Regions from separate parts of the Undibacterium sp. GW821-FHT07F11 genome, predicted to be linked through region 2. Evidence: predicted binding sites of a transcription regulator. Region 2 holds the regulator's gene; each other region holds the start of a gene.
The links. The regulator LexA, encoded in region 2, represses DNA repair genes until DNA is damaged. The targets are predictions, from matches to a motif close to ACTGTATNNNNATACAGT.
Positions count from the first base shown of each region.

Region 1: recA (recombinase RecA) is a predicted target of LexA. The motif match lies at 1,629-1,646, and genes of this name have one in related genera.
Region 3: ruvA (Holliday junction branch migration protein RuvA) is a predicted target of LexA. The motif match lies at 1,257-1,274, and genes of this name have one in related genera.

Region 1 is NZ_JBWKQH010000012.1:169,741-173,023, reverse strand. Features, by position in the region: gene recX (recombination regulator RecX) at 1-387, opposite strand, end outside; gene recA (recombinase RecA) at 517-1,560, opposite strand; gene AC07OI_RS26750 (ABC transporter ATP-binding protein/permease) at 1,869-3,283, opposite strand, start outside.
Region 2 is NZ_JBWKQH010000010.1:294,204-297,486, forward strand. Features, by position in the region: gene rpsR (30S ribosomal protein S18) at 1-54, opposite strand, end outside; gene priB (primosomal replication protein N) at 64-363, opposite strand; gene rpsF (30S ribosomal protein S6) at 392-760, opposite strand; gene lexA (transcriptional repressor LexA) at 1,026-1,682, shown strand; gene lon (endopeptidase La) at 1,867-3,283, opposite strand, start outside.
Region 3 is NZ_JBWKQH010000004.1:35,361-38,643, reverse strand. Features, by position in the region: gene AC07OI_RS10730 (GIY-YIG nuclease family protein) at 1-127, shown strand, start outside; gene ruvC (crossover junction endodeoxyribonuclease RuvC) at 615-1,157, shown strand; gene ruvA (Holliday junction branch migration protein RuvA) at 1,289-1,870, shown strand; gene ruvB (Holliday junction branch migration DNA helicase RuvB) at 1,874-2,944, shown strand; gene AC07OI_RS10710 (2-keto-4-pentenoate hydratase) at 2,994-3,283, shown strand, end outside.

The DNA.
Region 1 (3,283 bases), on a different contig from region 2:
CAAAAACGCTGCCTGCTTCATTTTTTCCTGATGGTCTTGCGGCGCATGCCGGAATTTCCTGTGCAAGACCTGAACCGCCCTCTCTACTTCAGACTCTTTCAAGTCTTCCTTGACGTTTTCTATATCCTGCGCATCCAGACCATGGCTTTGCAGCTCCGCCAAAATACGGTTATTACCAAACCTAGCTTGCCGCCGGTTCACCAGCGACTCAGAAAATCGTTCGCCAGACAAATACTTGGCCGCCTCCAGAAAATCCAGCACGGCAGCCACGTCATCGCCTTCTTCTACATAGCGTGCCAGCTTGCGTTCCAGCTCCATGCGGCTATGCTCACGCATGGATAAGTAACGCAGGGCACGGGCTTTCAGACTAATGGCAGGTTTTTTCATACTTTAAAAGCAAAAAATGCCGGTTGGCAGCGACCAACCGGCATGATACAAAACTATGGTGCTGACAGTGTCGCAGCTTGGTGCTACAACTTAGTGCCTCAACTCAGTGTTTCAACTCAGTGTTTCAACTTACTCAGCCGTCGCCGCTGATGGCATCAACAAAGGTACGCCCAGATGTTCACGCACTTTGTTTTCAATTTCAAATGACAGTTCAGGACGCTCTTTCAGATAAGTACGTGCATTGTCCTTACCCTGGCCAATACGCTCACCGTTATAGCTATACCATGCGCCTGCTTTTTCTATGATCTTGGCATCGGCTGCCAGATCCAGAATCTCGCCTTCGCGTGAAGTGCCTTCGCCATACATGATGTCAAAGTGCGCTTCTTTAAATGGCGGTGCCACCTTGTTCTTGACAACCTTGACCTTGGTTTCATTACCCACCACTTCATCACCAGACTTGATAGAACCGGTGCGGCGGATATCCAGACGTACGGAAGCATAAAACTTCAGTGCATTACCGCCTGTCGTCGTCTCAGGGCTACCAAACATGACGCCAATCTTCATACGGATCTGGTTAATAAAAATCACCAGGGTATTGGTACGTTTGATACTGCCTGTCAGCTTACGCAAAGCCTGAGACATCAGACGTGCTTGCAGACCAGGCAAAGAATCACCCATGTCGCCCTCAATCTCGGCACGTGGCGTCAAAGCTGCGACCGAGTCAATAACCACCAGGTCAACACTGCCTGAACGTACCAGCGCATCGGTAATTTCCAGTGCCTGCTCACCTGTATCAGGCTGTGAAATCAGCAAATCAGACAGATTCACACCCAGTTTTTGAGCGTAACCAACGTCCAGCGCATGCTCAGCATCGATAAACGCACAAGTACCACCCAGCTTTTGCATTTCAGCAATCGCCTGCAGCGTCAATGTGGTTTTACCAGAAGATTCAGGGCCATAAATCTCAACAACACGGCCACGTGGCAAGCCACCGACGCCCAGCGCAATATCCAGCCCCAGAGAGCCAGTAGAGACAACCTGCACCTCTTCCACCACTTCACCGTCGGCCATACGCATGACCGAACCTTTACCAAACTGCTTTTCTATCTGTGCCAGCGCTGCTGCAAGTGCCTTTGCTTTTTCTGAGGCATTTTCTGGTTTCTTATCGTCCATACATTCTTTCATTCAATAAGCGGCGGGTGGAAAAAGGAATACAGGCTTAATTTCCTGCGATTTGCAGTACTGTATAAAAAAACAGTGATTTATGCAAGCGACTTTTTGCATTGATTGCTGAACGGGGGATTTTACAGCGAAGTATTGGCAATCATCCAATTATTATTCATTTGGCAAAATTTCTCGGCAGTCGATTTTGACAGCCGATAGATAAATCTGATCAAAAGAATAAAGTTACTGTCAGTTTCCACGCTCGCGTTCAACTGACGGCACCTCTCACTTGCGCTTTTGCACCTTGCACCCGCTAATTATGCTGCTGCAGCCTGTAACGAAGGCAAAGGCTGTGCTGTCTCATCGCTCACACTGACCATATTGACTACTGCTGCATCAAACTGGTAAGTACTCGCCTCATGCAGCTTCCATGCGCCGTCACCTAGCAAGTGCAGAACATGAGTGTGGTGCTTCAGCACGGCGGGGCGGTGGGCGATACTGATCAAGGTGACGCCGCTCTCACGCAGGCGTGCGTACAGGGCTGATTCGTTGGCACTGTCGAGTGCGCTGGTTGCTTCGTCGAGAATGACAATGCCAGGTGTATGGACCAGGATGCGGGCGAATGCCATGCGTTGCTGCTCGCCGACGGACAGCAGCTTTTCCCAGTCCTGCACCGCAGACAGGCCGCCTACACGCTCAGCCAGTTGTGGCAGATACACTTGATCGAGAATCTCCAGTAACTGTTCGTCGCTTAGTTCTGAGTCAGCGCTAGGGTAGATCAGTTGGCTACGCAGCGAACCCATCTGCAAATAAGGTTGCTGCGGCAGGAAAAAGAAATCTTCCAGCGGCGGATGATGGATGAGGCCGCTACCGGTGTGCCACAATCCGGCAATCGCCCGTAATAGCGAGCTTTTGCCGCAGCCGCTGTCGCCGGTAATGAGCAGTGCCTCACCTGGTTGCAATGCAAGGCTCAGTTCCTTGATCAGTACGCGTTGTGATTGCGGTGGATGCAGTGTGACTGATTCCAGTGCGAGCCGGGTGCCTGGGCGTAACTGGATGCGTACGGGCTCGACCTCTGCAGTCGGTTCGGATTTCGTCTTCGGTAAAACCAGGTCGGACAATGTCTGCAGCCGGCCTACGCCCGCCACAAAGCGGCTCAGGCTCTCGAAGTTTTCAACGATCACGCCCACTGCGCCGAGTACGGCAGCAAATGCCCCGACCGCCTGCGTCGCGCGCCCCACCTCCAGCTCACCTGACAGGACTTGCTGGGCAAGTATCGCCACTGGCAATACCAAAGTGAGCTGGCTGAACGTGCGCTGGTACAGATTAAGAGAACGCTGTTTCTTGATCAGCTTGTCGTAGTTCTGGATGACGCGGTGAAGCTTGCTGTCTATATGCGCGCGCTCCTGCGCTTCGCCGCGGTAGAAGGCGATTGATTCAGCATTTTCGCGTACACGCATCAGACTGTAACGGAAGTCGGCCTCGCGCCGAAGCTGCCAGAAATTCAGGTGTATCAAGGGGTTGCCAAATGCATACAGCGCTGCACCAGTACCGATAAGGGCGTACACCACCAATACGCCGACCAGCAAGTGGGAGATTGACCACAGCACGGCGCTGAACGCCACCAACTGCATGGCAGCCCCCAAAAAAATGAGCAGGAAGTTGATGGACCTGCCTGTAAAGGTATTAATGTCTTCGCTGATGCGCTGGTCAGGATTGTCGAGTTCGCTAT
Region 2 (3,283 bases):
TTGTTGGCGCTTTTGCTTCAATTTGCTTTTGTCGAATTTTTTACCGAATGCCATTTTTGGCTCCTAATCTAGTAAATGTGTCCCGAATTCAGTGATATGAAAAACGAGACTTTTGCTATTGCGATTTTTGCGCGCTAAAAAACCGGTGAATTCCATGGTCTGTTCCAGGGCAATTTCTGCAAAACGCTGGGATATTTCACCAGCAGCCATCGCAGAAATCTCAAACTCGACCTGCCGAACCGTGTTCGCCTCACGAGTTTCTGAACTATGCATCAAGGTAGCAGAAGCTATCGGGATACCGGCCGGGGTGTAACGCAATGCGCTTTTTTCCACAATCCGGGCTACGAGCTTCAGCTGATTCACTATTTTTTTACGCGACCTTTGTCAATTATTAAGCAGCAGGCGCTTCAACACGTTGCGCTTTTGCAGCATCTTCTTTCTGAACAGCTTTCATCATAGGAGAAGGTGTTGTTTCTGCTTTTTTCAATTTGACTGTCAGGTGACGCAAGACAGCATCATTGAATTTGAATGCTGTTTCCAACTCGAGCAGAGTTTCAGCATCGCATTCGATGTTCAAGCAAACATAGTGTGCTTTTGCCAGTTTTTGAATCATGTAAGCCAATTGACGACGGCCCCAGTCTTCAACGCGGTGGATTTGACCACCACGGGCTACAACACTTGCCTTGTAGCGCTCGATCATTGCAGGAACTTGCTCGCTCTGATCTGGATGTACGATAAATACGATTTCATAATGACGCATATATTCTCCTTGTGGACAATAAAAATAGCCCGCCTCGGCGTCAAGACGAGTGCGGGAAGAGGAAAGCCGACAATAATAACCCAGTTTTTCATATTGATCAATTGGATCAGTGACTTAGGCAATTTTTCAGTCCGTTCTTTTGAGTAAGTGCGGTATTTTTTTCACATTTATGCTTAATCGAAGGCATTTTGACTTGCATATTCAGCTCTACTGTATAAAAATACAGACTGCTTGTATATACAGCACCTTAACACTAGAAAACGCCATGCTTAAACTCACCGCTCGCCAGGAGCAAATCCTGAACCTGATTAAAGACGCCATCCAAAACACGGGCTTTCCCCCTACCCGTGCCGAGATTGCGACAGAATTGGGATTCCGTTCAACCAATGCTGCAGAAGAACATCTGCAAGCCCTGGCACGCAAAGGCGTCATAGAAATTGCCGCGGGCACTTCACGTGGCATACGACTGCTGGAATCTGAGTTGTCCAGCCATATCACAGGCAAGCAACTGGCACTGCCTCACCCCGCCCTATTGCAACTGGCCCTGCCACTGGTTGGGCGCGTTGCCGCCGGCTCGCCGATACTAGCCAGTGAACATATAGAATCCACTTACAACGTAGATCCGGCCCTGTTCTCTGCCAAGCCAGACTTTTTGCTGAAGGTGCGGGGCATGTCCATGCGCGATGCTGGCATACTTGATGGAGACTTGCTGGCAGTCAAAAAAGCCGACAGTGCACGCAATGGCCAGATCGTTGTCGCCCGCCTCGGTGATGATGTGACCGTCAAGCGCTATAAGAAAACTGGCAATCTGATAGAACTGATGCCTGAAAACCCGGACTACCCCGTCATCAAGATTGGCGATACTGAAGAAGATTTCGCGCTGGAAGGTCTGGCTGTTGGCCTCATGCGCAACTGGGTTTGAGATCAGCCCGGGTGTGATTCAGCCCTCTCATTTGCATCATGCCCGGGCAGCATCTCAAACTTATTAATACCTGCCCACTGGCAAGTTCTGATAAGCAACTACCATAAAAAAAACGTCCGGATATCCGGACGTTTTTTATTTCAGAGCAACAGATTTAGCGCTCGACAACTTATTGCCCAACAATTTAGTGCTTGACCACGGTAGTATCCGCAGGCGTTTCAGTTGGTGCCGTGGCAGGTGTCGCTGCAGCCACTGGTACCGGCTCATCTACCAAAGGAACAGGTTGTGTTTCCAGCGCGATTTCCAGGACTTTGTCTATCCACCTGACCGGGATGATTTCCAGTTTGTTTTTGACATTATCCGGGATCTCAGCCAGATCCTTGGCATTTTCCTCAGGTATCAAGACTGTCTTGATGCCACCACGGTGAGCAGCCAGCAATTTCTCTTTCAAGCCACCGATAGGCAATACTTCACCACGCAAGGTGATCTCACCTGTCATGGCAACATCAGCACGGACTGGAATGCCAGTAAACACTGACACCAAAGCAGTCGTCATGGCGATACCGGCAGATGGACCATCTTTCGGTGTTGCACCTTCCGGTACGTGGATATGGATGTCGCTCTTCTCGAACACATCCGCCTTGATACCCAGACGCTTGGCGCGACTGCGTACAACTGTGCGAGCTGCTTCGATGGATTCTTTCATGACATCGCCCAATGTACCTGTGCGGATGACACCACCTTTACCTGGCATGGCTACGGCTTCTATGGTCAGCAAATCGCCACCCACTTCAGTCCAGGCCAGACCGACTACCTGACCAATCTGGTTATCTTTAACGGCAACGCCAAAGTCATAGCGACGTACACCCAGGTATTTATCCAGATTTTTTGAATTGACCGTGGCTTTTTTCTCGGTCTTTTTCAACAAGAGCATTTTCACGACCTTGCGGCAAATCTTGGAGATTTCCCTTTCCAGCGAACGCACACCGGCTTCACGGGTGTAATAGCGAATAATGTCGCGTATTGCACTTTCAGCCACGGTGATTTCGCCTTCTTTCAAACCATTGTTCTTGATTTGTTTAGGCAGCAGATAACGTTGCGCAATGCTGGTTTTTTCATCTTCGGTGTAACCCGACAGACGTATAACCTCCATCCTGTCCAGCAAAGCTGGCGGGATATTGTAGGAATTGGATGTCGCTACAAACATCACGTCGGACAAATCGAAATCGACTTCGATATAGTGATCTGAGAAAGTGTGATTTTGTTCAGGGTCCAATACCTCCAGCAAGGCAGATGAAGGGTCGCCACGGAAGTCAGCTCCCATCTTGTCCACTTCATCCAGCAGGAACAAAGGATTACGCACACCAACCTTGGACAAGCTTTGCAAAATCTTGCCTGGCATGGAGCCTATGTAAGTACGGCGATGACCGCGAATTTCTGCCTCATCACGCACACCACCCAGGGCCATACGCACAAACTTGCGGTTTGTTGCGCGGGCGATGGATTGCCCCAGCGAGGTTTTACCCACGCCCGGAGGACCTACCAGACAGAGGATAGGTGCTTTGAGCTTGTCGACGCGCTGTTGCACTGCAAGATATTCC
Region 3 (3,283 bases), on a different contig from region 2:
GGTCGATTCAATTCTTTCGGCCATTCAGCGTGAAAAGCAGATCAAGGCCTGGAAGCGGGAATGGAAGATCAGGTTGATTGAAGAAAGCAATCCTTACTGGCGGGATTTGTATTTGGATATTGTGTGAGCCGAACAAGCACGTGACTGGTTAAATCCTCCGTACTTAATTGACGTCGCTCCAGCGCAGGCTGGAGCCTAGCGGCGTTAGTTGATCACGAACGTCATTCGCAAGTATTAATGATCTCAGCAAGCAATGAACGACACTAGATTCCTGCCTGCGCAGGAATGACGAATTTTGAGGACAGAAGGTTTTTCTATACGCTTAGGAAGCTCACACTTCCAACCAAGCTGACAGCAAGCTAATGCAATCTTAATTACCTTGACGTCGCTCCAGACCAGGCTGGAGCCCAGCGGCGTTCGCCGCCCACAAATACAATTCGCAAAGCATTAACAACTCACAGCATGCAACGTACATTAATCACAAATAACAATAGTCGTAAGTGACCACCCACTCGCATAAGCACAAATAAAATTCCACACTGATACGCTATACTCCCCAGCAAGACCCGCTCAGCAACATCAGCACCAGCCCATAGATACCAACAAAAGAATTCATGAAAATCCTAGGCATAGACCCCGGCTTGCGCACCACCGGTTTTGGCGTCATTCATAAACAGGGCAGCAAGCTGACATATATCGCCTCAGGAACGATCAAGACCATCGATGGCACTTTGCCAGAACGCTTGAAGACAATTTTGTCAGGCGTTTCAGAAATAGTACGTACTTACCAGCCTGATTGTGCGGCCATAGAAAAAGTCTTCGTCAACGTCAATCCACAATCCACCCTGTTGCTGGGGCAAGCCCGCGGTGCGGCGATTTGTGCGCTGGTGGCGGCAGATCTGGCAGTGGCAGAATATACGGCCTTGCAAGTGAAGCAAGGCGTAGTTGGCCATGGTCGCGCCAAGAAAGAACAGGTACAGGACATGGTACAGCGCTTGCTGGCTTTGTCCGGCTTGCCTGGTAGCGATGCCGCCGATGCGCTGGGCGTGGCGATTTGCCATGCGCATAGTGGTGATACCCTGGCGACGCTGGGCGCAATTGCGCCAGGACTCGCCAAGAAGGGCTTGCGCGTCAAGGGCGGACGCCTGGTAGGCTAGCAACTGCAGAACTCATTTCATTGCAACATTGCAATATCGCAATATCCATATAATTTCCCCGTATTTGCCTCGTCAAACGCGCCAGAATCGTTTACTATCACTGCTTATTCATACAGTACGGAAGCAGTCTCATGATAGGTCGCATTGCAGGTACTCTGATAGAAAAGAATCCTCCGCAATTGCTGGTCGATTGCCAGGGCGTAGGCTATGAGGTCGACGTACCCATGAGCACTTTCTATAACCTGCCACATCTGGGTGAAAAAGTAGTCTTGCTGACGCATCTGGCGATACGCGAAGACGCACACGTACTGTTTGGTTTTGGCACGGCAGAAGAACGCAGCACCTTCAAACAATTGATCAAGATCAGCGGTGTCGGTGCCCGTACTGCCTTATCCATTTTGTCTGGCATGTCGGTAGCCGACCTGGCACAGGCCATCACCCTGCAGGAAGCCGGACGCCTGACCCGTGTGCCTGGGATAGGCAAGAAAACTGCTGAACGCCTGCTGCTGGAACTCAAAGGCAAGCTCGGTGCTGACCTGGGTAATGCGACTGCAGCACTGGCAGCAGGTGACCATAGCGCCGACATCCTGAATGCCTTGCAGGCCCTGGGTTATTCTGACAAGGAAGCTTTGCTGGCAATGAAGTCCGTGCCCGCTGGCAGTGGCGTTTCTGACGGCATCAAGCTGGCATTGAAAGCATTGTCCAAGGGTTAAGCGATGACGATACAGACCGACAATCTTTCTTCCAACTTCAGCGAGCCGCGCATTATCTCGGCCACGCCGAGCTCGCCCAATGAAGAGGCAATAGAGCGCGCCCTGCGCCCCAAGCAGCTTGATGAATATGTGGGCCAGGAAAAGATACGTGGCCAGCTGGAGATTTTTATCACGGCAGCAAGACAGCGTAGTGAAGCACTTGATCATACCCTGCTGTTTGGCCCGCCAGGCCTGGGTAAAACCACATTGGCACATATCATTGCGCGTGAGATGGGGGTCAACCTGCGCCAGACTTCTGGCCCGGTGCTGGAGCGTGCCGGTGACCTGGCAGCCCTGCTGACTAACCTGGAAGCCAATGATGTGCTCTTCATTGATGAGATACATCGCCTGTCACCGGTAGTCGAAGAGATTTTGTACCCGGCGCTTGAAGACTACCAGATCGATATCATGATAGGCGAAGGCCCGGCAGCCCGTTCGGTGAAGCTGGATTTACAGCCTTTCACTTTGGTCGGAGCGACTACCCGTGCCGGCATGCTGACCAACCCGTTGCGCGACCGTTTTGGTATCGTCGCCCGACTGGAGTTTTACACGCCGGAAGAATTGACCAAGATCGTGACCCGCTCAGCATCACTGCTGGCCGCACCGATACAAGCTGATGGTGCGCGTGAAATTGCCAAGCGGGCACGTGGCACACCACGTATTGCCAATCGCCTGTTGCGACGGGTACGCGACTATGCCGAGGTCAAGGGCAATGGTGAAATCACCAAAGATATTGCTGATGCTGCATTGAAGATGCTGGATGTCGATGCCGTTGGTTTTGATTTGATGGACAGAAAACTGCTGGAAGCCATCCTCTTTAAATTTGGTGGTGGCCCGGTAGGTCTGGACAATGTCGCTGCAGCCATAGGTGAAGAACGCGACACCATAGAAGATGTACTGGAACCCTATCTGATACAACAGGGTTTTTTGCAACGCACGCCCAGAGGCCGGATAGCAACCCCGTCCGCTTATGAACATTTTGGCGTAACCATGCCCAGATCGGGCAACAACGGTGACTTATGGGGCGGTTCTTAATACCTTGATCTCCCCATGGTTTGTGCTCAATCTAACCAAACTTGATGCCATGTCCTTACTAGCCGAACAACATGCCTATACCTTTCTTGAGGCAAGAGCACGTACCCAACACTTGAGCCCCCTGAGTTCGCAATTTGATTTAAGTATTCACGATGCTTATGAAATCGCAAAAGCATCCGACACCATACGTGCTGCAGAAGGCGAAGTGCGCATAGGCCGCAAACTGGGTTTTACCAATCGCAAACTGTGGACCAAATATGGCGAAAAAGCCGCCATACGTGAGCCTATCTGGAGCAGCCTGTTTGACAGCACAGTGCGCTACGTTGAAGACAACCATAC